Linked DNA regions of Prochlorococcus marinus XMU1412. The protein of the gene in region 2 interacts with the protein of the main gene of each other region in a pairwise test. Links are inferred from orthologs where the notes say so. Each region holds a gene or a part of one and is shown on either strand. Other genes may lie near its edges. The genes, in order: rplD and def.

Evidence for each region.
Region 1: the proteins of def (region 2) and rplD interact in binary tests that used the Escherichia coli proteins (3 or more experiments, as listed by UniProt). The link is inferred for Prochlorococcus marinus XMU1412 from one-to-one orthologs.

Annotation. Positions count from the first base shown.
Region 1 is NZ_JAAORJ010000004.1:461,000-477,435, forward strand. Bases 8,643-11,558 are described here. They hold rplD (50S ribosomal protein L4), read right to left. Parts: upstream 10,459-11,558; coding sequence 9,826-10,458; downstream 8,643-9,825. Other genes in these bases: rplB (50S ribosomal protein L2), read right to left, coding at 8,651-9,514; HA152_RS09095 (50S ribosomal protein L23), read right to left, coding at 9,527-9,829; rplC (50S ribosomal protein L3), read right to left, coding at 10,455-11,108; ndhN (NAD(P)H-quinone oxidoreductase subunit N), read left to right, coding at 11,388-11,558. Outside these bases: rpsM (30S ribosomal protein S13), read right to left, coding at 1-364; rpmJ (50S ribosomal protein L36), read right to left, coding at 406-522; HA152_RS09010 (adenylate kinase), read right to left, coding at 568-1,116; preprotein translocase subunit SecY, read right to left, coding at 1,116-2,435; rplO (50S ribosomal protein L15), read right to left, coding at 2,465-2,923; rpsE (30S ribosomal protein S5), read right to left, coding at 2,929-3,549; rplR (50S ribosomal protein L18), read right to left, coding at 3,566-3,934; rplF (50S ribosomal protein L6), read right to left, coding at 3,949-4,488; rpsH (30S ribosomal protein S8), read right to left, coding at 4,501-4,902; rplE (50S ribosomal protein L5), read right to left, coding at 4,912-5,451; rplX (50S ribosomal protein L24), read right to left, coding at 5,526-5,882; rplN (50S ribosomal protein L14), read right to left, coding at 5,883-6,248; rpsQ (30S ribosomal protein S17), read right to left, coding at 6,245-6,511; rpmC (50S ribosomal protein L29), read right to left, coding at 6,521-6,739; rplP (50S ribosomal protein L16), read right to left, coding at 6,736-7,209; rpsC (30S ribosomal protein S3), read right to left, coding at 7,221-7,952; and 8 more genes.
Region 2 is NZ_JAAORJ010000001.1:70,566-86,857, forward strand. What follows is about bases 1-2,772. They hold def (peptide deformylase), read right to left. Parts: upstream 1,804-2,772; coding sequence 1,198-1,803; downstream 1-1,197. Other genes in these bases: HA152_RS00350 (ABC transporter ATP-binding protein/permease), read right to left, coding at 1-484; HA152_RS00355 (hypothetical protein), read right to left, coding at 527-805; HA152_RS00360 (histidine triad nucleotide-binding protein), read right to left, coding at 852-1,193; HA152_RS00370 (alpha/beta hydrolase family protein), read left to right, coding at 1,881-2,772. Outside these bases: more of HA152_RS00370, read left to right, coding at 2,773-3,806; HA152_RS00375 (SufS family cysteine desulfurase), read right to left, coding at 3,803-5,056; HA152_RS00380 (SufD family Fe-S cluster assembly protein), read right to left, coding at 5,056-6,273; Fe-S cluster assembly ATPase SufC, read right to left, coding at 6,278-7,063; Fe-S cluster assembly protein SufB, read right to left, coding at 7,085-8,527; HA152_RS00395 (hypothetical protein), read left to right, coding at 8,623-8,976; HA152_RS00400 (DUF4912 domain-containing protein), read left to right, coding at 9,250-10,350; HA152_RS00405 (hypothetical protein), read left to right, coding at 10,363-10,533; HA152_RS00410 (alpha-D-glucose phosphate-specific phosphoglucomutase), read left to right, coding at 10,566-12,203; HA152_RS00415 (replication-associated recombination protein A), read left to right, coding at 12,238-13,527; HA152_RS00420 (4'-phosphopantetheinyl transferase family protein), read right to left, coding at 13,524-14,180; bcp (thioredoxin-dependent thiol peroxidase), read left to right, coding at 14,180-14,647; HA152_RS00430 (type III pantothenate kinase), read right to left, coding at 14,639-15,334; HA152_RS00435 (phosphoadenylyl-sulfate reductase), read right to left, coding at 15,350-16,072; HA152_RS00440 (NAD(P)/FAD-dependent oxidoreductase), read left to right, coding at 16,168-16,292. UniProt on the Escherichia coli protein: Removes the formyl group from the N-terminal Met of newly synthesized proteins. Requires at least a dipeptide for an efficient rate of reaction. N-terminal L-methionine is a prerequisite for activity but the enzyme has broad specificity at other positions.

The DNA.
Region 1 (16,436 bases), on a different replicon or contig from region 2:
ATTTTTTTCTTCCAGCAACTGTTTTCCTAGAACCCCGTCTTGTTCTTGCATTGGTTCTAGTTCTTTGACCTCTTACTGGAAGACTCATTCTATGTCTTCTACCTCTTACACACCCTATATCTTGTAGACGTTTTAAAGCCATTCCCTCTTTTCTTCTCAAATCCCCTTCTAAAGTGAATTCTTCTGTGGCACCTCTAAGTTTTTGCACATCAGAATCTGAAAGGTCTTTGACGCGAGTATCTGGGTTTACACCCGTATTAGCAAGAATTAGCTTTGATCTCGTTAAACCAATTCCATAAACGTATGTTAGTGCAATTTCAACTCGCTTTTCGCGAGGTATGTCAATTCCTGCAATCCTGGCCACGTGTTTTGAATAAGTAAAAGTTTGAATTAAAGGGTTGAAATTTAACCCTGACGCTGTTTATTGCGAGGTCTTTTCTTGTTAATAACATAGATTTTACCTCTTCTCCTCACGATCTGATCGTCAGGACTAATTTTTTTGACTGAAGATCTGACCTTCATAAGGGATTAACAAATAAAACGTTAATACTATATTCTACATCATGATCAAGCCATTTTTTGTTTGATATCGGAGGAAATGGTTTTTAAATCTCTATCAGCGTCAATATATTCTAACAATGAAAGATCTTTAAAATATTGAATCAATGGTTCTGTAGTTTTTTTATAAATGGCAACTCTTGTTCTAATTGTCTCTTCTGTATCATCTTTTCTCCCTCTTAAAAGCAATCGCTTAATTAGCACTTCTTCTGGAATATCTAAATAAAAAACCACTTCCAAAGGTTGATCTATTTCATTTAAGACTTCATTCAATGAATTTGCTTGAGATAAATTTCTTGGGTAACCATCTAGAATCCAACCTTTATTATCCTTGACTAAGTTATGTCTTACTATCTTTAATACGAGTTCATCACTAACAAGTTCCCCTCGATTCATAATATCTTTTACTTGAATACCAAGTGTAGTATTCATTTCGATTTCTTTTCTTAATAATTCACCAGTAGAAAGGTGTAAGTAAGAATTAGTTTGACTTAGCAATTCCGCTTGAGTCCCTTTCCCTGCTCCAGGAGCTCCTAAGAATAGTAAATGTTTCTTCATTAATTGTTAATTAGTCCCTCATACCTTTGTGAAATAACATAAGTTTGAATTTGCTTAGCAGTATCTATAGCAACACCCACTAGAATAAGTAATGAAGTCGCTCCTAAACCTTGAAAGGTCTGAACATTTGTAGCTCTTTCAACTGCAGCTGGGATTATAGCTACTGAACCCAGAAATAATCCTCCCAATAAAGTTAACCTATTTTGTATACCTGATAGATAGTTTGCTGTATTAGTTCCTGGTCTAACTCCTGGTATCGCTACTCCTCCTTTCTTTAAATTTGAAGCTACATCAACTGGATTAATAGTAAGAGATGCATAAAAATAGGAGAACCCCAAAATCAAGGAGAAGAAAGTAAGAGCATATGGCCATGGATTAGAAGATCCGGGATTTAAACTACTAGCTAACTTAATTAAGACTGGATTACCCGTAACATTTGCAATAGTTATAGGTAAAAAGATTAAAGCAGATGCAAATATTATAGGCATGACTCCACCTGCATTTAATTTCAAAGGTAAATAACTTTGCCTCGTAGGAAGTAGTGTTGAACTTCCTATCTGCCTTTTTGCACTAACAATAGGAATGCGTCTTGCTCCCTCTTGGACAAAAATAATCCCAACAATTGTCAGTAAAAATACTCCAAGTAAAACTGCTATACCCAAAACATCTCCTCTATCGCCAGTTTGAGCTTTTTCAATGGTTGAACTTAGAGCCTTAGGCAAAGTCGAAACAATATTCAAAAAAATTACCAGTGAAGCTCCTTGACCTATCCCTTTCTCTGTAATAATTTCACTAAACCACATTACTAACATTGAGCCAGTCACTAAGGCAATAGAGGTTTGCAAGACAAATGTAGTTTCACTTATCCCTTGAATAGCATATTGTCTGAGAATTAAGGAAAAAATTATGCTTTGCAAAAACCCCCATCCTAATGAAACATATCTAGTTATTTGAGCAATTTTTCTTCTTCCCGCTTCTCCTTCATTTTTTTGTAAATCTTCAAGCACCGGCAATGAAGCTGTGAGAAGCTGAATAATAATTGATGCGTTAATAAAAGGAAGTATGCCTAATGCAAATATCCCTAAGGTTGAAATTCCTCCTCCAGTAAAAATGTCTAAAAATCCTATAAGTTGACCCCCTTGATCTATAAAACTTTTAAAAGCAACCCTATCAATACCAGGCATCGGGATATAAATACCAAGTCTTACTAAAAGGAGAAGACCTAAAGTTGTTAAAACTCTACTCCTTAGCTCTTTATTTAAAAATAATTGGGAAAGTATTTCAGAAGCGCTAGGATTTCTACTTTTGTTGACAAACATTTTTAAGCTTACCTAAATTTTAAGTAAATTTATTTATTATTTATAAGCTCGCAGGATCCGCCTGCGTCCTCAATTTTTTGTTTTGCAATTTTTGTAAATGCATGAGCTTGGACTTTTAACTTTACATTAAGTTTTCCGTTGCCAAGGATTTTTAGAGGAAATTTGGGCTTGAATATCAATCCTTTCTTAACTAATGAGTCTAGGTTCACAGTATCGTTATCTTTGAAATCATTTAGTTTTTCTAAATTAATTATAGAAAAGTTCTTTTGATTAATTATTTCAAAGTGCTTTAATTTTGGAACTCTTCTATATAGGGGCATTTGACCACCTTCGAAACCTGGACGTGTGGGTCTTCCGGAACGTGACTTTTGCCCTCTCATTCCAAAACCACATGAAGCACCCTGACCGGCTGCGATACCTCTACCCTTTCTTAATTTCTTCTTTCTCGAGCCAGAATTTGATTTAAGTGAATTTAATGTTGAAGTCATAATTTTCAAGAATAAAGCTGTTCAAGTGAAATGCCTCTCTCCCTTGAGGCAGATTTGTGTGTTCTTAATTGAGAAAGAGCCACCATAGCAGCTCTAGCATTATTCAAAGGTGTTTTACTACCCAATCTTTTTGCTAAAACATTTTTTATGCCGGCTAATTCTAAAACTGTTCTTATTGAACCACCAGCAATTACACCTGTACCTGGGGCAGCTGGTCTAATTAGTACATTAGCAGCACCATCTTGACCTATAGATAAAGTCGGTATTGAATTATTTGGAGTTAAGGGAACCCTAACAAGATTCTTTTTACCATCTGAAACTCCTTTTCTCACCGCTCCAATAACATCCCCTGCCTTACCAACTCCTACTCCAACTTGGCCTTTTTCATTACCAACTACAACAATTGCTCTAAAACTCATTTTCTTTCCACCTTTAACAGTCTTAGAAACGCGTCGAATTTGAACAACTCTTTCTTGCCAATCAGAATCTCTCTCTAGATTTTTTGAATCACCTCTTCTATTTCTTTTTCGATCATTACGATTATTCTTTTTTTGTTCTACGGGCATAGCTGCAGGAACATTATCGTTCTTGGATTGAATTTCTTGTTTTGTTGGAGTGTCAGTCATAGTAAAAAATTAAAAGTTAGAATTCTAGGCCGGCTTCACGAGCAGCATCTGCAAGTGCCTTTACTCTACCGTGATATAAATTACCTCCACGATCAAAAATTACTTGCTTAATACCTTTTTTTATCGCTCTCTTTGCTAATAATTTTCCAACAATAGAAGAAGAACTACAATCAGAAGGTAATTTCTCAGATTTTTCTCTTAGTTCTTTATCAACAGTTGAAGCTGAGCAAATAGTTGTTTGAGCGCTATCATCTATAACCTGAGCATAAATATGGTTATTAGAGCGAAAAACAGACAATCTTGGACGAGTTGCGTCTCCAATTAAGAATCTCCTTAATCTTCTATGTCTTTTTTGGGTTTGTAATTTCCTGGAAAGTTTGGTCATTTTTTTAATTGGAATTATTTTTTGCCAGATTTACCAGCTTTTCTGAGAATTCTCTCATCATGATATTTAATTCCTTTACCTTTATATGGCTCTGGAGGTCTAATTGATCTGATTTTTGCTGCTTCATTGCCAACAATTTCCTTATCAATTCCAGATACGGTAACGTTTGTATTACTCTCAACTTTGTATGTTATACCATCAGGGGGGATCATTTCTACAGGATGACTATATCCTGCACTTACAACTAGATTTTTACCTTTTACTTGTGCTCTTGATCCAACGCCTACAATTTCTAGTTTCTTTGAAAAACCTTGAGTAACTCCCTCAACCATATTTGCAATTAAAGCTCTACATAAACCATGTCTCTGCCTTGAATGTATTTTGGTTGTGGTAGGACTTACGACAACAGTATTATCTTTCTTATCAAAGCTAACCCCCTCAGGCATAAGACGTTTTAACTCACCCTTTGGGCCCTTAACTGTAACTGTTAATCCATCAAAATCAACTGTAACTTTCTCTGGAATAAGTACTGGTGTTTTTCCGATTCTTGACATGATTAATTCTCCTTAATAAACATAGCAGAGGACTTCGCCGCCAATGCCTTGCTTTCTGGCATCGCGATCACTCATAACGCCTTTAGAAGTTGATATTATGGCAACTCCAAGACCTCCAAGAACTTTTGGTAAACCTCTAGTATTTTTATATATTCTCAAACCAGGTTTACTAACTCTTTGCATAGATCGAATAGTAGGAAATTTGTTTTTCCCACTATATTTGAGGCCGAGTATTATTTGTGATTTATAACCTTCACCTTCCTCATTAATATCAGAAATGAACCCCTCTTTTTGAAGTACTTTGGCGATACTTAAGGACATTTTTGAACTTGGGATTGTTGTGGATGTATGCTTTTTTTGACTCGCATTTCTAATTCGAGTTAGCATATCTGAAATAGGATCGTGATTTGACATAGTTTTAAATTAATTCTTACTAAAAGGCATTCCTAACTCCTGCAAAAGAGCTTTACCTTCTTGATCTGATTTTGCACTAGTGACAATAGTTATATCCATACCTCTTATTGAATCTATTTTATCAAAAGAGATTTCAGGAAAAATCAATTGCTCTTTCACGCCAACGGTGTAATTACCTCTCCCATCAAAACTTTTTGGATTAACTCCTCTAAAGTCTCTTATTCTTGGTAAAGCTAGATTTATAAATCTCTCCAAAAAAGAATACATCCTGTCTCCTCTCAAAGTTACAGTACAACCAATAGGCATGCCCTCACGAATTTTAAAACCCGCGATAGCTTTTTTGGCCCTAGTTACTAAAGCCTTTTGTCCTGTAATTGTTGCCATTTCATTTAAAGAGGCTTCAAGAGCTTTCGAATTTGAAGCTGCCTCACCAAGACCTCTGTTAACGTTGACTTTGACAACTTTAGGTACTTGATGAATATTCTTAAGACCAAGGTCTTTTAGAAGTTTTGGTCTTATTGATTCTTTGTAGCGATTTTTTAGAGTCATAATTTTTTGTTAATTCTGGTCTTTGTCAGAATTGATAAATTAGAAAAAGTTGAAATCTGGTTTCTGATGAAAAATTAATCAATTACTTCACCAGTTTTCTTCAATCTTCTTTTCTTAACCCCCTCTTTATCAATAAAATATTCAATCTTACTTGTAAGATTTTTATCCTTTGAAAAGAACATTACATTTGATGCATGTAAAGATGCTTCTTCTGTAAGTATTCTGCCAGTTTCACCTTCCTGAGTTGGTTTTACGTGTTTAGTCCTAAGGTTAATTCCTTTAACTACTACTCTATTTTCAAGAGGGATAGTTTTTAAAACCTCACCAGTTTTACCTTTGTCCTTACCGTTAATTACTTTTACCAAATCTCCAGTTTTGATTCTCATTTTTATTCTCTGGAAATTTTTCTTTTGCTTTAATGAATCCAACATTTAAATCACCTCCGGAGCAAGAGAAACAATCTTTGTATAATTTTTATCCCGCAGTTCTCTAGCTACAGGACCAAAGACCCTCGTACCTTTTGGATTCTTATCTTCATTAATCAATACTGCCGCGTTGTCATCAAATCTGATTGAATTACCAGTATTTCTTCTTAATGTTGCTTTAGTTCTGACGATAACAGCTTTAACAACTTCAGATTTCTTAACTCCCATATTTGGAAGAGCATCTTTTACAGTTGCTACGATTACATCCCCGACATGCGCATACCTTCTATTAGAACCTAAAACCCGAATACATTGGAGTCTTTTTGCTCCGCTATTATCGGCAACTGTTAAATAAGTTTCTTGTTGAATCATTTTTTAACCTCCTTAGCCTGACTTGTTTTATTGAGAATCTCTTCTATTGCCCATCTTTTATGAGCACTGAGCGGTCTAGTTTCTCTAATTTTAACTCGATCACCTAAAACACATGTATTTTCTGGATCATGCGCCTTATATCGTGTAGTTCTACTTACAATTTTTTTATAAGTAGGATGTGGATATCTGTTAATAACAGCAACAACAACTGTTTTATCCATTTTGTCGCTGACAACAGTACCAATTCTTTCTTTAAGTGCCATAACTAATAATTAATCAGAAGTTGTTTTAGAAGCAGATTCACTCTTACTGAGAGTGAGTAATTGCGCAATTTGTGTCTTGATAATTTTAAATTTATGAGTTTCATTGAGCTGTCTTGTAGCTTGCTTGAATCTCAAGTCAAAAAGATCTTTTCGTAATTGGTCAATCTTTTCTGTAATTTGTTCAGAATTTAATTTTTTAAATTCCTTAAGTGACTCTGAGTTTTTCATTGTTTAACCTCCTCTTGAGATTTTTTGGTATTTTCTTGGGAGGAATTGTCTAGATTTTTATCAATGGAAATAAATTTAGTTTTTACAGGAAGTTTGTATTGAGCCAAACGCATAGCTTCCTTTGCAATTTCCTCAGTGATATCCTCACCACCCATTTCAAAAAGTATTCTTCCAGGTTTTACTACTGCGACCCAAAACTCTGGATTACCTTTACCAGAACCCATTCTGGTTTCGGCAGGTCTCATGGTTACGGGTTTATCAGGAAATATTCTTATCCAGATTTGACCACCACGTTTGATATATCTGGTCATAGCTCTTCTGCTTGCTTCAATCTGACGTGCAGTTACCCAGCCACAGTCTTGAGCTTGGAGAGCAAATTGACCGAATGCAATAGTATTACCTTTTGAGGCTACACCCCTCATTCTGCCTCTATGTTGTTTACGGAATTTAGTACGTTTTGGACTAAGCATTTTTATACCTCCTATGAATTCTCATTTGAACGATCCTCAAATTGCTGAGGTCTTCTACTAGCTTTCCTCTTAGGGCTCGCACCAACAGGGATAGTTTGTTCTTCTTTAGGGAGAACTTCACCTTTGAAAACCCAAACTTTAATGCCTAGAACACCGTAAGTTGTATTAGCTTCTCGTGTTGCATAGTCAATTTCAGCTCTCAATGTATGTAATGGAACTCTACCTTCTCTAGTCCATTCAGTTCTTGCTATTTCAGCACCATTCAACCTTCCCCCTACTTGAATTTTAAGACCTAGAACTCCAGCCCTTTGAGCCCTTTGTAAGGCCATCCTAATAGTTCTTCTAAAGGCGACTCTTTTTTCTAGTTGTTGAGCAATATATTCAGCAAGTAAAAAAGCATCAGCGTCTACGCGTTCAACTTCAACAACGTTTATTCTGACTTGCCTTGTTCTATCACCTATAGTTTTTTGAATGCCAGATCTTAATTCTTCGATACCACTTCCTTGTCTTCCAACTATAACTCCTGGTCTTGCTGTTTTTAATTCAAGTTCCAGTTGGTCAGCTTTTCTTGCTATTAAGACATCGCTAATTCCTGCTGCTCCATATTTTTTTTGTATGAAGGTACGAATTTTAAAATCTTCTTGGAGAAGAATTGGATATGTTTTAGAAGTAGCAAACCACTTAGAGCGATGCTCTTGTGTAATTCCTAATCTTAGTCCAGAAGGATGTATTTTATGTCCCATTAGTTTTGTACCTCCGCATTAGTTTGAGTAGGAGCAGACTCAACAGAAATACTGATGTGGCAAGTCTGTTTTTTAATTGAAAAAGCTCGACCTTGAGCTCTGGGTCTATACCTTTTCATTACTGGACCACTATTAGCCCATGCAGAGGAAATAACTAGGGTAGATGGATCCATTCCAAGGTTATGTTCTGCATTAGCAACAGCAGATCTTAGAACTTTAGTAATGGGGTCTGTAGATCTGTAAGGCATAAATTCCAACATAATCAATGCATCTCTATAAGATCTACCCCTTATTTGATCCAAAACTCTTCTCACTTTAGAGGCTGATCCGCGAACATAATTCCCATGAGCAATTGCTGTTTTTGTTGTTTCAGGTGTTTTTGTCATGATTTTGCTCCTTTCTTATCTCTTATATGACCTCGGTAAGTGCGTGTAGGAGCAAATTCACCGAGTTTATGACCAATCATTTGTTCAGTAATAAATACTGGAATGTGAGTCTTGCCATTATGTACAGCGATTGTGTGACCGATCATTAAAGGTAAAATCGTAGAGGATCTTGACCAAGTTTTGATAACAGACTTGTCATTATCGGTATTTTGTTTTTCTACCTTCTTGAGCAGGCTATCTGCTATAAAAGGTCCTTTTTTTAGTGAACGTCCCATGATTATGTAATAGAAATTGAAATAATAAATGAAGTAATCAAGAGTCTCTTCCTCCTCTACTCCTCTTAGAAACGCGACGGCGTCTTCGAACAACTAATTTATTACTTGGTTTGTTCTTTTTACGTGTCTTTAGTCCAAGAGCTGGCTTACCCCATGGAGTAACTGGGCCTGCTCTACCAATTGGTGCTTTTCCCTCTCCTCCTCCATGTGGATGATCACATGGGTTCATTACACTACCTCTTACTTGAGGCCTTCTTCCAAGCCATCTTCTTCTTCCTGCTTTACCTAAGCTAGTATTTCTTATTTCAGAATTACCTACTTCACCAAGAGTTGCATAGCATTCTTTTCTTACAAGTCTTACCTCAGTAGATGGGAGCTTTAAAGCAACATAATCTCCCTCTTTTGCCATAACTTGAGCACTAGCTCCTGCGGATCTAACCATTTGAGCACCCCTACCTGCGTATAACTCAACACAATGAACACTAGATCCTAATGGCATAACAGAAAGAGGCATGGCATTTCCATCTTCAATTGGAACACTTTCTCCAGAAATTACATTTTGTCCGACTTTTACTCCTGCTGGAGCGATAATATATCTTTTCTCTCCATCTTCGTAAAATAAAAGTGCCAACCTTGCATTTCTATGAGGATCGTAATGTATAGCTGCAATTTTAGCGTTGATATTTCTTTTATCTCTTCTAAAGTCAACCAATCTATATTGCCTTTTGTGACCACCTCCACGATGACGACAAGTGATAACTCCACGATTATTCCTGCCTTTAACTCTATGTTTTGAAACTATTAGTGATCTTTCAGGTTTTGCACTTGTGATTTCACTAAAGTCAGTAACTACTCTCTGCCTAGTGCCAGGTGTGTAAGGTTTAAATTTACGTATTGCCATGATTAAAACTCCTTAAGATTCTGGAAATAGTTGGATTTTGTCTCCTTCAGCAAGACGTACAATTGCCTTCTTGACCTGAGAACGTTTACCGGAAAATTTCCCGACTCTTCTTGTTCTCCTAGGAGGGTTCATAGTGTTAACTCCTATGACTTTAACACTGAACAAGGCTTCAATAGCTGCCTTTATTTGTGGTTTAGCAGCTCTATGATCTACTTCGAAAGTATATTGGTTAAGATCTAGTGCATTTGTAGCTTTTTCAGTAATGACAGGCTTTCGTATTACATCGGCTAAACGAGAATCGAATAATTTACTCATGATGCATAAACCTCCTGAATTTTATCTATCGCTGATTGACCTATTACCAATTTATTGGCATTGAGAATATCAAATACATTTAATTGATCGGCGGCGATTAATTTTACTTTCTCAATATTATTAATGGATTTTTTTATAATATCGGAAGGGCTATCAAGAATAATCAAGACTTTTTCAGTTTTTTGTATACCTAATCGAGCAAGGCCATTGATGATATCACTTGTTTTAGGCTGCTTTAAAGTAGATCCAAAATCTTCAACAGCCTTCATATCAGATACTCTGGACATAAGAGCTGTTCTAAGAGCTAATCTACGTTCCTTACGATTCATATCAAGATTGTAAGAACGTGGCTTCGGTCCAAAAATAATTCCGCCACCAGGTCTTAAGGGTGTCCTTATTGATCCTTGACGAGCTCTTCCTGTACCTTTCTGTTTGTATGGCTTTCTACCGCCCCCGCGCACTTCAGATCTTGTCAAAGTTGATGCTGTCCCTTGTCTTTTATTTGCTAGCTGTCTAAGGACTGCTCTATGGATTAAGTCTGCCGAAGAAGTTTCTTTAGCAACTGCTAAATCAAGAGTAACTTTGCCTGATTTTTTACCATCCCACTTTAAAGTTTCAAGTGTTGTCATGATTTTTCACCTCCTTTTTTGCCTACAACATTATTTGGCTTAATGTTGACAATTGAGCCGGGCTTACCTGGAACAGAACCCTTTACTACAAGCAAATTCTTCTGATCATCAATTTTTAGAACTAACAATCCTTTGGTAGTTATCTGTTTTCCTCCATATCTTCCTGCCATTCTTTTCCCTGGATAAATTCTACCCGGAGTTGTTCCTGCTCCTGTAGATCCTGGTGCTCTATGATTTTTTGAACCATGACTCATAGGACCTCTGCTAAAACCATGTCTTTTCTGGTAACCTGAAAAACCTCTACCCATAGATTTGCCACTGATATCAACTTTTTGACCAACCTCAAAGTTTTTTACAGTTATTTGTTTACCGATTTCATAAGATGAAGTTTCTTCAACCCTATATTCTTTCAAATGCTTTAAAAGTTCTTCACCTGATTTTAATAAGTGTCCCTTTTCAGGTTTGTTTAAATGCTTCTCTTTGGACAAGCCATAACCTATCTGAACGGCGGTATAACCATCCAAAGCAGCTGTTTTCAATTGAGTGACGCGGCACGGACCAGCTTCTATAAGAGTAACTGGTACCGAATTACCTTTATCATCGAAAAGTTGGGACATGCCCAATTTCTTTCCTAAAATTCCGATAGACATAAGACTAAATTAGGCTAGCTCGTAATAATTTTTCAATTATCTAAACCCTTCAGTTATTAAGGTGAAGTTAATAAAAAAACAATTAGTAAGGTCGAGACTTATCTGAAATAATAGATAGTTTCTCTCGGGATAAACCCACCTGAGTTTTTTAACGAAACGCTAAAAAATGTGAAATTTTCAGAGGCTCGGCTAGCTTGCGAGCTTAAAAATTCACTGAATCACAATTGTACATCATCAAGTACCATAAAATAAAATAAAATAGAAATAAAGGAAATTTTTATGCCATTACTTCTCTCAGGGAAAAAGTTTCATAACGATTTAAAAACTAACAAATGTCTCGCAATATTTGCTCCTCTTGAAGGTGGTTATGAAACTCGTCTTTTGAGGAGAATGAGGGCCAAAGGCTTTAAAACTTTTATAACTTCAGCAAGAGGGCTTGGAGATCCAGAAGTTTTCTTGCTCAAATTGCATGGCGTTAGACCACCTCACCTTGGTCATCAAAGTGTAGGAAGAAACGGAGCGCTTGGGGAAGTTCAACAAGTAATCCCACAAGCTTCTGAGTTATTTAATGAAAATGATAAAAATAAATTACTTTGGTTATTAGAAGGTCAAGTATTATCTCAATCTGAATTAGAAAGCTTAATAGAGATTTGCACTAACGATAATAAACTAACAATAGTTGTTGAAATGGGGGGTTCAAGAAAACTTGAATGGAAACCATTAAGTAATTATATTTTGGATGAATTTGAAAGTTAAATTGTTTGATTAAAACCAAGAATAAAAAAGATAAATGGATTAAGTTAATTTGTGGTGCCAGTAATGAAGATATTGTTGCCATAGAAGATTTATGTGCAATTTATACTGCTGCTGGTGTCGACTACATAGATGTTGCAGCAGAAGAATCTATAGTTTATGCAGCAAAAAAAGGAATCGATTGGGCAAAAAAAGTCTTTAAAAACTCCCCTGGATTAATGATAAGTATTAGTGATGGTAATGATATCCACTTTCGAAAAGCAAAATTTGATCCTTTAAAATGTCCCCCTAGTTGTCCAAGACCATGTGAAAAAGTATGCCCCACCTTTGCAATTGATAATTTCGGAATTAAAGAGAGTAAATGTTATGGATGTGGAAGATGTTTAAATAGTTGTCCTCTAAATCTAATTAGTGAATATGAATATAATTTGTCAAAAAATGATTTAGCATCAACACTTCAAAAAATAAGGCCTAATGCAGTAGAAATTCATACAGAAATCAATCGCCTAGATTCTTTCACAAAAGTTGTAAGAATCCTTCAAAGTTCTGGAATAAAATTTGACAAGATATCTATTAGTTGTGGATTAAATCAATCTTTCAAACAAGCCCAAGAGCCCGAAGATCTTTTGAAAGCTCTTTGGGAAAGATATGAAATTCTGAATAAGCTAGATATTCCCCTTATTTGGCAACTAGATGGAAGGCCAATGTCTGGAGATCTTGCTCCTACAACAAGTAGAGATGCTGTTAAGTTGTTTGAAAAAATCGGTTCAGATCTTCCACCAGGATTAATTCAATTAGCAGGAGGAACAAATGAAAAAACTCATGAATTGTTGAATTCAAACAATCTCCCAGATGGAATAGCATTTGGAAGTGCTGCAAGAAAAATTATGCAGCCCCTTATAGAATTTGCTCACAAAAATAACAAAAAACTCTATGACTATCCTGAAATAATGGGTTTGGCGATCAAAAAAGCTCAGAAATTTCTAGAGCCATGGAAATCGAGCTCATTCAAATAATATTTTTATTTTTCAAAACTAGCGCCATGTTTATAAAAAATTTGTATTTTTTGGATAGAAAAAAATCTTTTCATGTATTAAAATAGTAATTCAATGGGCCGTCGCCAAGTGGTAAGGCATCGGGTTTTGGTCTCGACATTCCTAGGTTCGAATCCTAGCGGCCCAGTTCTAATATTCAATTGGTGTCTTCTCAAAAAATTTTTCTATTTGATTTTGATGGAGTAATAGTTGATGGAATGCAAGAATATTGGCATAGCTCCTTGCTGGCCTGTGAAAGATATTTAAATTCACCCAACATCACTATTGATCAAAAACTTTATCAAGGAGTACCAAATTCTTTCAAAGAAATTAGGCCTTGGGTTAAATATGGTTGGGAAATGATTCTAATTGTTCACGAAATTATAAAAACAGAAAATCCATTAAAAAGTGATAATAAAGATGATTTCATTAATAATTATCATCAAAATTGCCAGAGGATATTAAATGAAAATTCTTGGATAGCAGAAGATATACAAAAAATGTTAGATAAGTCTCGCAAGTACCAAATTGATAAAGATTTTAAATCGTGGGTAAATTTACATAAACCTTTTTTTGAAATTATAAATTTTATGAAAGAATTAAGCAAAAGAGGAATAAAAACTGGAGTTATAACAACTAAAGGTAAAATATTTGCAGAAAAAATTCTTAAACAATTAAATATTTTTCCAGAATTTATTTTTGGTTATGAATCAGGAACAAAAATCAAAATAGCTGAAAAAGTCACACAAACTTATGAAATTTTAGGCTTTATAGAAGATAGAAAAAAAACTCTAATCGATATTAAACAAAATTCAGAAACTTCTCACATTCCATGCTTCCTAGCTGATTGGGGATATTTGAAAGAATCAGATAAAAATAAGCTAAGTAATGAAATCAAATTATTAAAATTAGGAAACCTTGGAGAATTAGTTGCAATTTAAAGATAATCAGCTAGAGTACAGATGTACTATAGTTTGTATTTATGAAGTTTGGTTTAAATAAAAATTTCCAAATTTAGAATAATTACAAGAACTTTAACCGATAAATCAGACAAATGAGCCTTGAAGAAAAGAAAAAAACTGAATCAAAAGAAAAAGACAAGGCATTAAGTCTTGTCTTAGGTCAAATAGAAAGAAATTTTGGACGAGGTTCAATAATGAGACTTGGTGACGCCTCAAGAATGAAAGTAGAAACAATATCTACTGGAGCGCTCACATTAGATTTAGCATTAGGAGGAGGCTATCCAAAAGGAAGAGTAGTAGAAGTTTACGGACCAGAAAGTTCAGGAAAAACTACATTAACGCTTCACGCGATTGCGGAAGTCCAAAAAAATGGAGGAGTAGCTGCATTTGTAGATGCTGAGCATGCACTCGATCCAGTTTATGCGGCCTCTTTAGGTGTTGATGTTGAAAATTTATTAGTTTCACAGCCAGATACTGGTGAAATGGCTCTAGAAATAGTTGACCAACTCATAAGATCGAGTGCGGTAGATCTTGTTGTTGTTGACTCGGTCGCAGCACTAACCCCAAGAGCCGAGATAGAAGGAGAGATGGGAGATCACGTAATTGGAAGCCAAGCAAGGCTAATGAGCCAAGCAATGAGGAAAATAACAGGAAATATTGGCAAATCTGGATGTACGGTAATATTCCTGAATCAATTACGCCTAAAAATTGGCGTTACATACGGTAATCCAGAAACAACCACAGGAGGTAATGCATTAAAATTTTACGCCTCAGTAAGACTTGATATCAGAAGAATTCAAACTCTTAAAAGAGGTACTGAGGAATATGGCATAAGAGCAAAAGTGAAAGTAGCAAAAAACAAAGTTGCACCACCATTTAGAATTGCAGAATTTGATATTCTCTTTGGGAAAGGTATTAGTACAACAGGATGCTTATTAGATTTAGCAGAAGAGACTAATATCATCATAAGGAGAGGTGCTTGGTATAATTATGAAGGAGAAAATATTGGACAAGGAAGAGATAATACAATTCTTTGGCTTGATCAAAACTTAGAAATCAGGAATAAAGTAGAATCGATGGTTAAAGAGAAATTAACAGAAGGAACTGAAGTCAGTTCTAATTCAATGAAAGCATTAAATAGCAGCCCTGCTAATACAATCGCTGTTAATGATATAAAAACAGTAGCTTAGATTTATAAAGAATCAGCTAAAGTCCACCACCCAGCAGCAGGGCCTATAAATCTCACTACAATCCATAAGATTACTAACCCTCCGATTCCAAACCAACTGGCCTTAATACTTAATTTAATTAGGTTATCTCTTTGATTGATTGTAAAGGGAAGCCATTCAAATAATCTTGGAGATTCATCAATTTTAGTTTTAGTATTATTTTTTTTTGGAGGTAAACCAAGTGTTTTACGTCTTTTTGCTTCTCCCATATTTCTTTAGTTATTTACAAAATCATAAACTAATCAAAAGGTAGCATATAGTTAATTTGTTTTGAGGGTTGAATGTTTTGCAAAAGTAATCTTCCCCAGTTTCTTTTATTTGCTCTTCCATCTAGAATTATTAACTTACCTGAATTTCTTCTTAAAGGAGAAATAGATCTTTCAAGTTTAATTCTAGCTTGAGGAAGAAAGAAGTCTCTAAACCAATCTTGAGAAAGCTTATTTTTATGAGAGACAGTAATTGCATTAATGGGTTCTGACATATTCGGAATTGGAAGTAAAGGAATGATAATTTGTTCTGGAATTTGAATTAAATAAGAATTCATAATCCACCAGTCAAAACTAGAGCAAAGGATTTCATTTCTTCCTGAGGGAATTGTCTCAAGTAATACTCTCTTCCCGTAAGTAGAAGCTAATTCTGTAGCAAGATTAGTTTTTAAATCAATATCATCAGACAACACTAAAGTTAAACCCTTTCTAAAAAGTATTAACTTTTTGCATTTGTCCAAGATTGAATTGGTAAAAAGAGGATTATTAGGAAGCAACTGTTTAGTGGGTATATATAAAGAAATCTTTTTCTCTTCAAAATTACTCTTAAAATTAATAACCAAGTCAATATCTAAACTATGCTTTTTAAAATACATCTGGAAAAAATTATCTTTTCTCAATGCTGATAAAAAAACAAATTTATTATTTGAAAAAAATTCCTTAATTTGAAAAAGTTCATCTATTGGCTGTAAATACAAATTCCAATCTAAATTTGTATCGTTTAACTTTACCCAGCATGCCCAACCTTGAGATAATGCTTTGTTGACGCTTGAAAATTTATCAGAAAAAAAAGAATTTTCATAAAAAAAGTTTGACAAAAACCTAATTTCTTTTTCATCTAAACTGATATAACTATTTCCTAAGACCTTTCTCAAGAAGAACTTTTTCTTCAACGAATCATATACTTTTATAAATTTTTGATTGATTAATTCAAATTCTCTAAAATTTTTTGTCCAATCCTTTTTAAGTAAAGAAATCCTAAAATGATTTTTTAAATCCTGTTTTATATCCTCAATTCCTGAATAAACTATTCGATGATTTCTAAGATTACGAGAATTGGGATCATTAAGAAAATTTTGGATAG
Region 2 (16,292 bases):
TCCGATAAAACCCATCTTCTTGTTTTTCAACTAAAGCATTTGTTAAATCTCTTGCAATGAATCCAATGCCTGCGTTTATTCCATTTACAGCTAAAAGCATTAATACAATTATCGCAAGGAATAACCAATGTAACCATCTACGGTTTTTTAATTGACGTCTTAAGCTAAAAAAGCTCCCTGATCCAATTAGAAATAAGGCAGAGAAAAGCAATCCCCAGCTACCAGCCCAAATTGAACTGATAGTACTTACTACACCTCCGAAATACTTTTCAAGAAAAATTGGTTGAAAGCTTTCAAAAAAACTAATTATTCCTGTAAGACCAACAAGTACTACGCCTCCAACACAAAATAAAAGAGAAATCAAAAGCCATATGAATTGGAATCCATTACATTGATCTATGGGAAGAAAAAAAGGCTGAGAAAGCTTCCTTAATTTTTGTAATTGGTACAATATTTTGGTTTTATTATTAATTGCTTTATTCATTACTCGACTAGTTTTATAAGGTAAATTATAACTTTTAGCAGTCTATTGACCAAAGCCAATAAATGAAAGTGCCCACTCAGGTAAATTTAAGTAATTCAAGATTGTCATATCAAATTTATGAATTTTTGGAAAAGATTTATCTAATAACCACCATAAAAGAAAAGGTAGATTAAATAAAATTTGTAATTGCCATTTATAAGTTAAAACCTTCCAAATTTTTATTAACTTAGTTTTGATTGAATCGTCTAGATCTTCCCAATTTTTTGAGATTAAATTGAAAAAATTTTTGGATTTTGTATTTAAGGAATCTGGTGTATTCATTATGTTTTTACTTATTTATAACCCATAAACTTTTCTTTCGAGAGTTTTAACCTGGGGGCCAATTCATTTTTCTTCCAGATAAAAAATGAATATGCAAATGAAAAACTGTTTGTCCAGATTCTGCTCCAGTATTAATTACTGTTCTCCAATTAGTTAAATGTTTTGATTTAGCTATTTTACCACCAACAAAAAGTAAATGCCCTAATAGATTTGCATCTTCTTCAATACAATCTAATAAACTAATAATTGGTTTTTTGGGAATCACTAAAAAGTGCACTGGTGCTTGCGCTTGGATATCATTAAACGCAATACAAAACTCATCTTCATAAAGCTTATCGCAGGGTATTTCTTTATTAATTATTTTTTGAAATATTGTAGTTTCAGTCATTAGATTAATTAATAGAAATTACGTCTTTTTCGTTGAACCCTTCCTTTATAAGTTCTTTGTTCAAATCATCTTTTGATGTAACTCTATCAACGAATAATATTCCGTTTAAGTGATCCATTTCGTGTTGAATACACCTCGCCAGAAGTCCATCTGCTTTCATTTTTCGTGGTCTCCCCATTTCATCTCTAAATTTTAATTTTATAGTTGATGGTCTTACTACATTTAAATATACGCCAGGTATACTTAAGCAGCCTTCTTCGTATGAATTAAGGGTTGTTCCAAAGTCTGTAATTTCTGGATTGATTAATATTAGAGGTTCTGCTGCTGAATCTTCAAAATTTACATCTATGACAAGAAGCTCTTTGTTGATTCCAATTTGAGGTGCTGCAAGTCCAATTCCTTTAGCTGCGTACATGCTTTGAAGCATTTCTTTAGCAAGTTCTCTAATGGATTCGTCAACCTTAGTTATTCTTTTGGAATTTTGTCTTAATACCTCATCACCAAGTTTATAAATATCTAGAGATGGCTTACCTGTTTGTTCTTTTGCAATTTTTTCTGAGCTTCCATTTGTTCTTGACTTTTTTGCAAGTTGTGAAAAATGGTTTGCCACGTTAAAAAAGTTTTTAATTAATAGTTTAGCTATAAAAATACTAGCACTTTAATTTACTTTCTTTATATATTTTTTAAATGAGTAATGATCATAAGTTAAAAGTTAGGCAAACTGAATCTAAAAAAAATGCTTTCAAGGAATTAACTATTATTAGGGATACCATTTTTTGGATTGATGTTGTTGGTGAAAGTCAAAATGAAAATGCCATTTTTGCAAGACCATTTGATGTCAAAGAAGCGTTTCCCCAGCAATTAACAAGTAAAAAATACTATATTAAAAATAATTTTCATGGATATGGTGGTAAATCTTATAAGTGTATATATTTTAAAAATAATTTTTATTTGATATGGATAGATCAGATAACTAAGGCAGTATGGTTTCAAATTTTTAAAGAGGCAGCTTCAACTTACAGAAGCCAAAATAAATATCTCGCTTCAGTTCAAGAACCTAATCAACTATCTAAATCAATTGATGGAAACTTTGATTCTTCATTTGTCATTTCTGAAAAAAATTTATTGTATGGAATTTGTGAAATAAATAATAGAGATTATTTATTTTCTTTAAATTTAAAAAAAACTAAACAGGATATTCATCGAATAAAAAAATTTAAAAATTTTGCTGGAGAATTATCTTCTAATACATCTGCTAACTTACTTTCTTGGATAGAGTGGGATTCTCCATATATGCCCTGGGAGAAAAATGAGCTGTTTTTTGCTCAAATAGATTTAGATGGCGAGATACAAAAAATAAAGAAATTCTCAAATAAGCTGATAAATTCCAAGAAAAAAGTGTCTTTTTTTCAACCCTATTGGATAAGTGAAACACATTTGGTATGTTCTGAAGATAGTTCTGGATGGTGGAACTTATTGTTTTTAGATGTTAGTGAAATTGAGAATATTTTTATTAAGAAAAGAGTAGAGAGAAATTTGATTGAATATGGAGCGCCACAATGGGTCACTGGAATAGCATTCTTTTCAGGGACTATAGAAAATTTATTTTGTATAGCAAAAAAAGAAAATAGTTTAATAGTGGAACAATATAAAGATCTTGAATTTGTTAAAGAATTTTCTACTCCTTTTACCTCAATAAGTGATTTCAGTGTTTTTCGGAAAAAAGTTCTTTTAAAAGGTTATGGATCTGATTTTTTGGGAATTGTATTTGAAATTGATTGTGCAAAAAAAGTTTTATCAAGTTTTTCTGAGCAGATATTTTTTGATCATATAAAAGATTGTTCAAAACCTGAAACATTTTGGTTTAAAGGTTTTGAGGCTCAATCTACTCATTCTTTTCTTTATAAGCCGCTTGTTGAAAATTTTAGAAAGCCACCGCTCCTTGTTAGAGCACATAGCGGACCAACTTCATGTTTTGATGGATCATATAATTCTGAAGTTCAATATTGGACGTCGAAGGGATTTTTTGTTGCTGAAGTAAATTATGGAGGATCATCAGGATTTGGCAAAGCATATAGAGAGAGGTTGAATTATAAATGGGGTATTGTTGATTCTTATGATTGCAAAGCACTAGCTCTTGAATTGATTAAATCAAATCAAGTTGATAGTGAAAAAGTGGTAATTTTTGGGAATAGTGCTGGTGGGTTAACTGCCCTGAATTGTTTATTATATGGGTCCATTTTTACAGCGGCAATTTGTAAATATCCTGTTATTGATTTGAAGGATATGCATTACAACACTCATAGGTTTGAAAAAGATTATTTAAATTCTTTGGTTGGAAATTATGCAAAAAACCATGATGATTATATAAATAGATCACCGATAAATCATATTAACAAAATAAAAAAACCTATCTTATTGTTTCATGGAAAAAAAGATACAGTTATTTCTTATAAACAAACTTTAAAAATTCAAGAAATTTTGATTCAGAATAATAAATATTCAGAAGTTATTTTTTTTGATAATGAAGGTCATGGTTTTAGAAATATTGAAAATAAAGAAGTAGTAATGCAAAAATCTCAGGAATTTCTAAAAAATGCTTTGAATATTTAAGAATTGATTTTTAGAAAATCAATAGTATCTTTTAATTTTTCTATAAACATATCAATTTCTTCCTTATTGGTTGTGAAATTCATACTGATTCTGGCTGTTGATTTAATTCCAATGTATCTGTGAAGAGGTTGACAGCAATGGTGGCCACTTCTGATGCAAATTCCTTTTGAATCAAGAATTTCAGCAATATCATTTGAATGTATATTTTTTATATAAAAGGTGGCAAGTGAGGCTCTGTTTGGATCTATCTCCGGTGATGGACCTATGATTTCAATATTTTCTATTTGATTTAATTTTTCAAATAAATATTTAGTAATAGTCTTTTCATATTCATGAATTTCATTCAATCCAATATTGTTAATATAATTGATTGCTTCTGCAAGACCTATTGCTTCTGCGATGGCTGGAGTTCCGGCTTCAAATTTGTGTGGTAGCTCTGCCCAAGTACTTGTCTCTTCAAAAACATCTTGAATCATTTCGCCACCTCCAAAGAGAGGAGGAATTTTTTCTAGGATTTCTTTTCTTGACCAGAGGAAGCCAATACCTGTAGGACCGCATAGTTTATGTCCTGATCCAGCTAAAAAATCTATATTAAGATCAATCACATCCAGTTTTTGATGAGCCAAACTTTGGCATGCATCTATTAAAACTAAAGAACCTTTTTGTTTAGCTAATGTAGTTATTTCTTTTATTGGATTACAGCAACCTAGGGTATTACTAACATGTACTAGGCTAACAAGTTTAGTTCTAGATGTTAGTTTTGATTTAAAGTCGTCTATATCTAATTTCCCATCTTTATCTATACCTATAAATTTTAATTTGCATTTATTTTTTGCTGCAACCATTTGCCATGGAACAATATTGCTATGATGCTCCATTATTGATAAGAGAATTTCATCGTTTTCTTTTAATGAATATTCGCCCCATGATCTAGCTACTAGATTGATTGCCTCAGTAGCATTTCTTGTGAAAATAATTTCTTTTGTTGAATTCGCTTTTATATATTTGCTAATTAAATATCGTGCATTTTCAAATTCTTCTGTTGCTTTAGCACTTAATTGATGTGCCCCTCTATGTACATTGGCATTAAAGTTTTTGTAATATTCATCAATTTTTTTCAAGACTTGTATTGGTTTTTGTGTGGTCGCAGCATGGTCTAAATAAATAATTTGCTCATTACTTTTAAAGTTCTTATTTAAAAGAGGAAAGTCTTTCTTCGTTATTTCAGGAAAATTGTGAATCGTTTCCATTAATTCTCATTTAAAAGTTTATCAAGCAAATCCCATTTATCTTTTGAAATGGGAATAAATGAAAGTATTTCTTGAAAGTAAGAACTTAATTGTAGTTTACTTGCTTCTGTTAATGTGATCCCTCTTGTTCGCATATAAAAAAGTTCTTCTTCATTTAGTTGTGAAATTGTAGCTCCATGTTTGCATTTGACATCATCAGCAATTATTTCTAATTGAGGTTTGGTATCTATTTGTGCGAGATTTGATAAAAGTAAATTTCTGCTTAATTGGGAAGCATCAGTTCTCTGGGCAATTTTCGGAACTATTATTGAACCTTCAAATATTGCATGTGATTTATCATCAGCAAGTGATTTATTAATTTGATCTAGAAATCCATTTGGGCCATTAAATTCTATTTTTGTATAGGTTGAAATTTGCTCATCTTTTTTGGTTATTTGCATACCTTTGATATTTGTTTTAGCGTTTCCCGCAGATTGTTTAATACTAATTTCAAATCTCGCGTAATTGAATTTGAAATGTAAAGATCCTAAGTTGTATGCACTATTTTTTTGTTGTATTACATTGAGAGAATTTAATAGATTGGATCTGTTTTCACCGTAAGAAACAACACCATGATTTAAGGAACTATTTTCTTTCAAGCAAAAGAAAGTTGATTGAGATAATGAAGAGTTTTCTTTACAAAGATTTACTTGTAATAATTCAACATCACAATTATTTTCTAAAAATATTACTAGGGTTTTTGCGTTTAAAGCATTACTTGATGCATTACTAAAAATTTCAATAGGAGGAATTTTTGATCCATTTATTTTTAATCCCAAAATATTATTTTTACAACTTAAAGAAAGATTTAGTAGGTCACTCCAATTTTCGTTTTGCTGGAAAAAAGATATCTGTTCTTTGATATATTTTTGTAATTCATCCTCACTTAATTGCTGTATTGAATAATTTTTCTCTATTAATTTAATTTGGCAATTCTCACCAATTATTAACCTAATAGTACTTTGCGAATTTTTCGGGTATGGCATATCAAATTGTGAATTTTTTTCATTAACTGAATAATCTAAAAAGTTTGACAATTTTGATTTATTTGAAAGTCTCCATAGTTCACTTTTAGGATTAGGGAGAGGGGTTGATTGTAATTTATTAAGACAGATTTTTTGTATTTCTGTTAGGTTATCATCCGATTTATTTGTTTTTATTTTTTCAATAATTTTCATTTCTTTAGGTCTCTTTTATAAAGTTATCAGTCCATTCATACCCTTTTTCCTCAAGCTCTAGAGCAAGATCACTCTCACCAGTTTTTATGATTTGTCCGTCTGACATAACATGGACATAATTTGGTTTAATTTCATCTAATAATCTTTGATAGTGGGTAATAAGTATAATTCCAGTCTGTGCATTAGAAATTTTTTTAATTCCTGATGCCACTATTCTTAGAGCATCGATATCTAGACCAGAATCGGTCTCATCTAATATTGCTATCTTGGGCTCAAGCAAAGCCATTTGCAGAATCTCATTTCTTTTTTTTTCACCTCCAGAAAAGCCTTGATTTACACTCCTTGATAGGAATGCGTGATCCATTTTCACAATTTCTAACTTTTCTTTAACTAATTCTTCAAAATCAAAAGTATCCAATTCTTCTTTGTTGAGGAATTTCCTTCTAGCATTAGTTGAAACTCTAAGAAACTCAAGATTACTTACACCTGGAATCTCAATTGGATATTGGAAACCAAGAAAAATTCCTGATTGAGATCTCTCTTCAGGTTCTAGAGAGTTGATGTTTTCACCTAAAAATTTTATGTCGCCATTTGTAATACTATATGAGGGATGTCCTGCAATGATTTTCGAAAGAGTACTTTTGCCACATCCATTTCTTCCCATAATGGCATGGATTTCTCCAGGATAGACAGTAAGTGAAACCCCTTTTAAAATTGGAAGATTATCAGTAGATGCAGAGAGATTTTCAACTTCTAAAATTGGGTCTGATTCTTTCATTTTACTTTGCATTTCAGTTTAGAAATTGATAAATTAACCTACTGATCCCTCTAGTTTAAGTGCCAGTAACTTATCTGCTTCAGCAGCAAATTCCATAGGTAATTGATTAAATACATCTCTGCAAAAACCGCTGACCATCATAGATACTGCCTCCTCAAATTCTATACCTCTGCTTTGGAGATAAAAAAGTTGGTCTTCTGAGATTCTACATGTGCTTGCTTCATGCTCAATTTCAGAATTGGGTTGTTGAGATTTGATGTAAGGGAATGTATTTGCAGTAGCTTGATCCCCTATTAACATTGAATCACATTGACTGTAATTTCTTGATCCTGTAGCTTTCGTTCCCATTTTGACAAGACCTCTGTAGCTATTTTTTGAGTTCCCTGCACTAATACCTTTGCTAACAATAGTTGATTTGGTCTTAGGACCAATATGGATCATTTTTGTGCCGGTATCTGCTTGCTGTCGATTATTGGTGAGAGCCACTGAATAAAATTCTCCTACAGATTCTTCCCCTAAAAGAAGACAGCTAGGATATTTCCATGTAATTGCAGACCCTGTTTCAACTTGAGACCAGCTAATTTTACTTCTCTTACCTAAACATTTTCCTCTCTTGGTGACAAAATTAAAAATTCCGCCAATACCTTCTTCATCACCAGCATACCAATTTTGCACTGTTGAATATTTTATTGAGGCGTCGTCTAATGCTACAAGCTCTACAACTGCTGCATGTAGGGTATTAGTATCAAACATTGGAGCTGTACAACCTTCCAAATAACTTACAGAACTTGATTCTTCAGCAATGATTAGTGTTCTTTCGAATTGCCCTGAATCTCCACTATTAATTCTGAAGTAGGAAGATAGATCCATAGGGCAGGTAACACCTTTTGGGATATAGACAAAAGAACCATCACTAAAAACTGCAGAATTTAGTGCTGCAAAGTAATTATCACTAGCTGGAACCACTGTACCTAAATATTTTTCAATCAAATCCGCATGATTTTTTACTGCTTCACTAATTGAGCAAAATATAACTCCATGTTCAGCAAGTTCTTCTCTAAAAGTTGTGGCTATGGAAACACTATCAAAGACAGCATCTACTGCTACATTTGTGAGTTTTTTTTGCTCTGTGAGGGGTATTCCTAATTTGTCAAAAGTCTCAAGAAGTTTGGGATCAACTTCATCTAAGCTAGAAATTTTCTCTTTTCGCTTAGGAGCAGAGTAATAAATAATATCTTGATAATCAATTTTTTTATATCCTAATGCTGCCCAGTCAGGCTCTTTCATTTTTTGCCATTTTTTAAAGGCTTTTAATCTAAAATCAAGAAGAAATTTTGGCTCTTCTTTTTTCAGTGAAATTAATTTTATGATATCTTCATTTAATCCCTTTTCTATTTTTTCAGTTTCAATATCAGTAACGAAACCATATTTGTAAGGCTCTTTTACTACATCTTTAACTAAATTTTCGTTGACCATGTTATCAAGAATAACTTATTACAATTAGCTTTATATACTCTAACGAAAGATCCCCCCAATATTGAGTTTTTTTCCTTTATTAAAACTAAAAATTAATGTCTAATCATCTTGATCCCTTGTCTAACCCATTAAACATAGAAACTATTCAAGAAATTGATAATCTTGATCTACCCATAATGCAGAAACATCATTTAAGAATACTCGCTCATTGCCTTCAGATTTTAAAAATTATCAATGTAGATAGTAGTTTGGAATATCAAAATAAAAATCCCCTGAGAGAATGGTGTGATAACCAATCCAAAAAATTTGATGATAAAAAATTTAGTGATCTTTTTTATGAGCAGTTAGAATCCACTTCGAAAACATTAAGTACTTTTTCAAAAAAAATAGGTAAAAGTATTGAGGATTTAGAGATAGATGATTTAGTACTTCTGGTGGAACAACGCTGAATTCTCATTTATTTAACTGATCCCGAAGAAAAAATATATTTTTGTTGAGTCGTTAACAAATTCAGGTAATAAAATTTAAAAAAAAAGAAAATTAATTCACATTTTAAAAAGATCTGAAAATTAATTAATTTCTTTGATACCAACTGTTTTGAAGAGAAATATCAATTTTGAGAATTTTTTAGTAGTCAGAGGATCCTGACGACAGGCCAAAAAGACACACAATTCCTAAAAAAAAAGAACATACTGATCCCAAACAAAAACGGAGAATTTAAAGTGGCTGATGGGATCATGAATAAAGATCAATTACTCTCACTAACCCTCAGACAATTACGTCAAGAAGCAAGTAAATTATCGGTTCCGCTGTATAGTCGCAAAACAAAAGCTGTTTTAGTTGATTTAATACTTAAATATCAAGAAAAATCTACAATAAAAGAATATACTGCACCTCCTGAGTCTAAATCTGAAGAAACTTCTGAGTCCAATACTTTCAAGAGTACTGAAGAAGTTAAAACAAATGTAGTTTTCCTACCCCGGGATCCAGATTGGGCTTATGTTTTTTGGCAAATATCTGACGCAGATAGAGTTAAAGCACAATCTTTGGGAGCCAATAAATTATGTTTACGATTATTTGATGCATCAGGTTCTCAAGGAAGCAACTTGAATCAAGGAACACTAAGGGAGATAACAGTTGATAGTTACAGTACCGAGTGGTACTTGCCAATCCCACTTGCAGATAGAGATTATAAAGTTGAATTAGGTTACAAATATGGTTTTAACTGGATGTCATTGGCATTCTCTTCGATAAGCCATGTTCCTGGGTCACATCCTTCTGAGCAAATTCTTGATAAATTTGTACCATTTAATTTAGATTCTACTTCTGAATCAATTCCAGATATTTCTAATCCTGTTGTTTCAGAACAAAATGGTATGCATGAAAGGTTATACCAAGCAGCAACAAACATTCCTCTCAGAAGAAAAGTTGGTTCTGAAGAATTTATGGAAAACCTAAATTCAACAAATCTCAATGATAATCTTACAGACTCAGGTGTTGGTAAATGGTCATCAGGTTTAAATGATTCTGGAAGTGGAATTGTTAAGAATAGATCTTTTTGGCTTGTTGCTGATGCTGAATTAATTGTTTATGGAGCTACAGAGCCTTCTGCAAAACTTACAATAGGTGGAGAAGATGTACCTCTTGCTGCAGATGGTACTTTTAGAATTCAAGTTCCATTTAGAGACGGGACTCAAAAATATGATATTAAAGCTGTTGATGTATCAGGTGAGCAAGAAAAAAGTATATCAATGAAATTTGATAGAACTACACCACTTGACGATACTAATGAAAAAGATAATGCTGAGACTGAATGGTTTTAATAAATTAAATTAATGTTGAAAAAAATTGTAGCTTTTACTCCATTGTTTGGGGCATTAACGTTTCCACTAATAGTTCCAATTACAATTTCTAAATTTGGTGTTAACTATGGAATCCTTAGTGCATTATTAATTTCTTCCTTATGGTTTATCGCTATGTTAAGAACTTCCGAAATGCCTCATTAATTTAGTTAGATTTTTGGAAGTCTCTTAAAAATATGAATCAAGTTAGTGTAATTAATATCAATTCTCCTTTTTTAGATCAAAAACCAGGCACCTCTGGATTAAGAAAAAGTACTTTAAAGTTTCAGGAAGAACATTATCTAGAAATTTTTATTGAAGCAATTTTACAATCATTAGAAGATTTAAAAGGTTCAACATTAGTTGTTGGTGGTGATGGCAGATATGGCAATATCGAAGCAATAGAAAAAATTGTCCAAATATGCATCGCTCATAAAGTTCAAAAGGTGATTGTTCCAAAATACGGTTTATTATCTACTCCTGCGACATCACATTTAATTAGAAAAGAAAAAGCTATTGGTGGAATTATTCTTTCTGCAAGCCATAATCCTGGTGGTATTGATGGCGACTTTGGAGTGAAATTGAATATCTCTAATGGTGGCCCAGCTCCTGAGATAATTACTAATAAGATTTTCAAGGCTTCACAATTACTTACTAGTTATAAAATCTGTAAAATTCAACTACCTGATTTTAGTGAATATGGAACTTATCCTTACGACGAAACTACCTTAGAAATTATTGATGGATTAACAGATTATTCTAATTTGATGGAGAAAATTTTTGACTTTGATCAAATTAGTGATTTTTTAAAAAAAGACTTCTCTTTAATCTTTGATGCAATGAATGCGGTTACAGGCCCATATGCAAAAAATATTTTTGTTGAAAAAATGGGTCTTGGACCTGATTGTGTCATGAATGGTAACCCGTTAAAAGATTTTGGAGGTTTACATCCTGATCCTAATCTTACTTACGCATCCCACTTGGCTGATTTGTTATTAAATAAAAAATCTTATAGTTTTGGTGCTGCATGCGATGGTGATGGAGATAGAAATATGATTTTAGGAAGTGGATGTTTTGTAAATCCTAGTGATAGCCTAGCAGTTATCACTGCTAACACAAAATGTGTCCCTGGTTATAAAGATGGTATTACAGGTGTGGCACGATCCATGCCAACCAGTTCAGCGGTTGATAATGTTGCTCGAGCATTAAATATACCTTGTTTCGAGACACCTACTGGCTGGAAGTTTTTTGGAAATCTTTTAGATTCTAATTTAATTACTTTATGTGGAGAAGAAAGTTTTGGAACAGGTAGTAATCATGTGAGAGAGAAAGATGGACTATGGGCAGTTTTGTATTGGTTACAAGTTTTAGCTGAGAAAAAATGTTCGGTAAGTGATTTGATGCAGAATCATTGGAAACAATTTGGTAGGAATTATTATTCAAGACATGATTATGAGGCAATTCCATCAAATATTGCTAATCAAATCTTTGGTAATCTAACTTCTATGCTCGAAAATTTAAAAGGAAATATTTTTGCTAGCCATTTAGTTAAAGTTGCAGATAACTTTTCATATTTAGATCCCGTTGATAATTCCATAAGTGAAAATCAAGGGTTAAGATTAGTCCTTGATGATAATTCTCGAGTAATTGTTCGCCTTTCTGGAACTGGAACTAAGGGTGCAACATTAAGACTTTACTTTGAGAAATTTTTCGATCCTCAACAGAATCTTTCGTTAAATCCTCAGATCGCTTTGAAACCTCTAATTGATGATTTAGATGCTTTATTGAATATTTCAAAACTTACTCAAATGGAAACTCCTACAGTAATTACATAGAATTGAAAGTAATGATTTTTTGATTTTTATTTATATGCATTCAGAAAATTTATTTACTAATTATTCTCAAATAGAAAACAATGCACCTTTGGCAGATAAATTAAGACCAAAGAATTTGGAAGATTTTTTCGGTCAACAACCAATCCTGAATGAGAATTCGCTTTTAAGAAGTGCAATAATAAACGATAAGATTAGTAATTTTATTTTTTCTGGCCCTCCGGGTGTTGGGAAAACTACTCTAATTGAAATTATTTCTTTTAATACGCGTTCAAAATTAATTAAGTTAAATGCAGTATTATCAAGTGTTAAAGAATTAAGAAATGAAATTGCTAATGCAAAAGATAGATTAATAAATTCAAAAAGAAAAACAATTTTATTTATCGATGAAGTTCATAGATTTACATCAGTTCAGCAAGACGCTTTATTACCTTCAATAGAAAATGGAACTATAACTTTTATTGGTGCTACAACTGAAAACCCTTTCTTTGCTGTTAATAAAGCGCTTGTTAGTAGGTCTCTTATTTTTACATTACTTCCTTTGGTAGAAAATGATTTGCAGAAAATAATACAAAAAGTCATTACTTACTATTCAAAACAAAAAGATTCAAAAAAAGTTTATTTAACTCAAGATGCTATAAGTCATTTAATTAAATTTTCTGGTGGAGATGCAAGGACATTAATCAATGCGCTAGAGATGGCCATAGAAACAACTGCTGAAAATGATGCTAAAGAAATCAACATTAATCTCTCAATAGCAGAGGATGCACTACAAAAGAAAAATATTGTTTACGATAAAAATGGTCAAAATCATTACGATGTAATAAGTGCCTTTATCAAGTCCATAAGAGGCTCTGATCCAGATGCAACTTTATTCTGGCTTGCGAATATGTTGGAGGCTGGTGAAGATCCTAATTTTATTTTTAGAAGATTACTTATATCTGCCAGTGAAGATATTGGAATAGCTGATCCTAATGCCATAGTAGTTGTACAATCCTGTTGTGATGCTTTTGATAGAGTTGGTTTTCCAGAAGGATTATATTTTTTAACGCAAGCTTCTTTATATTTATCTATTTCTCCAAAAAGTAATAGTACGAAAAGTATTTTTAAAGCAATTGAAACAATCAAATCTACCAATGCTTTTGATGTTCCACTTCATTTAAAAAATAATTCTAATAGTTATGTCAATCCTCATAATTATCCAGGTAATTGGGTCTTACAAGAATATCTTCCTAAATCTTTAAGAGGTTTAAAAATATGGGAACCAAATAATAATGGATGGGAAAAAACTCAATATGAAGAACTGCTTAGAAGAAAAGAAAATTAAAAACTTTTCGAACAACAAATAATCTCAGGATTTAAAGAAGTTTTTTCTTCGTAGGCTAAAGCGATAGTCCAATTATGGAAGTTAATCTGTGAATAATTTAAATGTATATTTTTCTTCTTATGAATTAACTCTTTTGGCTTTTCAAAAAATTGCCAATATTTAATGTCTTTAGCTATTTTTCCATGATCCCATTTTATAGCCGCTTCAACAGCACACCATTGATTTAATATCATATTTTTTGTTAAATAATTATTATGGTTTGATTTATTGGTATGAAAAAAATATTTTTTTGCAAATTTTATATGGTTAAAATCTCTATCTATTCTCTCAATATCAATCCCTATTTTGCCTTTATGCCAGACTATAGTAATGGCATCTTTACAATGACTTAAACTGATATTTCCCATGCCAGAGGGTAAACTTGGAGGTTCTCCAGGTTGAGCATTAATTGGAATTTCTAGGGGGTCTAAATCAAAAAGTGTTGACAGTGATTGTCGCAAATAAGCTCTTGTTTCTAAGAAAATCTTTGATCTTGCATTTGTTAGGTTTTTTGCAGTTTTAATTTCTTCTATAGTTGCGACATCTTGCACACCTTTAATCTCATAAAACCAAATTTTTGGTATTTTATATTCATACTCATTTAATAATTTCAATGGCTCTTAAGGTTGGCGACAAAGCACCAGAATTTAAATTAAAAGATTCTTTTGAAAAAGAAGTTTCTCTTAGTGATTTTAAAGGTAAAAGAATAATACTATATTTTTATCCAAAAGATAATACTCCAGGATGTACTAAAGAAGCATGTAATTTTAAAGAGAATTGGGATTTACTCCAAAAAAATAATATTGTTGTGCTTGGTATTAGTAAAGATAATGCATCCTCTCATCAGAAGTTTATAGAAAAATTTAATTTACCTTTTATTCTTTTAACTGATCCTGAACCTTTCAAAGTTTCTTCTGATTACGATAGCTATGGACTGAAAAAATTTATGGGAAAAGAATATATGGGAATGATGAGAAATACTTTTTTAATTGATACTGAAGGTAACATTGAAAAAATTTACTTAAAGGTAAAAGCAGCAATAATGGCTGATCATATAATTGCAGACCTTGGGTTAAGCTAATTTTTTTATGGACAGGTGGTGTATAATCATCCCCTCCATAACTAAATTAGGAGCATTGATAATATTTTCATTTTTAGTTTTTAGAGATTTTGTTAGTAATTGAGAGTCTCCTCCACAGATTATTAAAATATCCTTTTCGGGGTTAAATAAAATATTAATCACGCCAGTAAGAGAGTTGATTACTCCTTTTAAGATTGCTTCTTCTGTATTAATTAAGAAATCTTTGATCGGAATATCATATTTTTTGGGAACTTTAAGATTTTTTGTATTTTGTTCCATTGATTTTAATTGTGTTAGAAAACCTGGAAGAAGTTGACCTCCAATAATAGATCCATTTGAATTTAATTTTGTTATTGATAATATTGTTCCAAAATCTGCAATTAGCAAATCTTTTTTGAAAGGGTTTTCAATAATTTGTGAAGCGGCAATACAGGCAAAAGCTCTATCCACTCCAAAATAATCAGGAAGATTTGATAATTGGATATCTTTAGTTTTTATTTCATTTTCTTTTTTCAGCAAAAAATTTGGTAGTTTTCCTACAGAAGCCCAAATTAATTGATCAAGATCTATATTGTCGGGAACTTTTTGCTCTTTTTTGGTATGAAAGAATTTAGATTGATTTTTAGAATATTTAGCCCAATGAAGCCTACTATTGCCTACTAATAGAAAATTTATATCTGAGACCATTGTTATATGATCAATTTAATTATTAGTATGTATTCCACATTCTTGTTTAATCCCCCCAAATCTTGTATCTCTGCCTTTTGTTTCAATACCATCGGGACTGCTTGAATGCCAATCTCCTACAGAAGAATAACCTTTGATAAAAAGTGGATGAGCAGGTAAATTATTCTCTTCCATATAATAAAAAATATCTTTATTTGTCCAATTTAATAAAGGTCTTAAAGAGAGTCTTTGACGAATTACGTCTATGAATTTCATTTTGTTTCTATTATCTGTTTGACTTGATCTAACACCGCTTGCCCAGCAAAAAATATCATATTTTTCCAGACCATTTTCTAAAGGTTTTATCTTTCTCAATTCATGATATTTATCTAAATCACTCTCTTTTTTTGTTTCCCAAAGTTTTCCGTATTTGGCCTCCATTCTTGCTGGAGATAATTCACTTTGCAGAACTTCAACTTCTAAGGATAAATTATCAATAAGCTTTTCAGCGTAATGGTATGTTTCTGGAGGAAGATAACCAGTATCTATCCAAAATATTTTGATTTTTTTTTGTAGAGATAATTTACTGACCATATCTAAAAGGACTGATGACTGTATACCAAAACTTGTTGTAATAGCAAATTGATTATCAAACTTTTCATAACCCCATGTAAGCATTCCTTGAGGCTTCATATCTACAAGCTCTTGATTATATTTACTCAAGTGAGTTTGAATATCTTTGTGGATTTTTTCAATCATTCTTCAGTTTGATTATGAGTTTAATTTTATTTCGCTCAATTTAAAAATTATTCGTATAGTTTAATAATACATTTACGCATAACAATATTTCTCTAATGAAATCCATACAAAAACCAATAGTAATAGTTGGAGCAGGTTTTGCAGGTATGACATTTGCTTTGAATTTAAAGAATCTTAATCCTTCTTTACCGATTCTTGTGGTTGACTCTAAAACTAACTT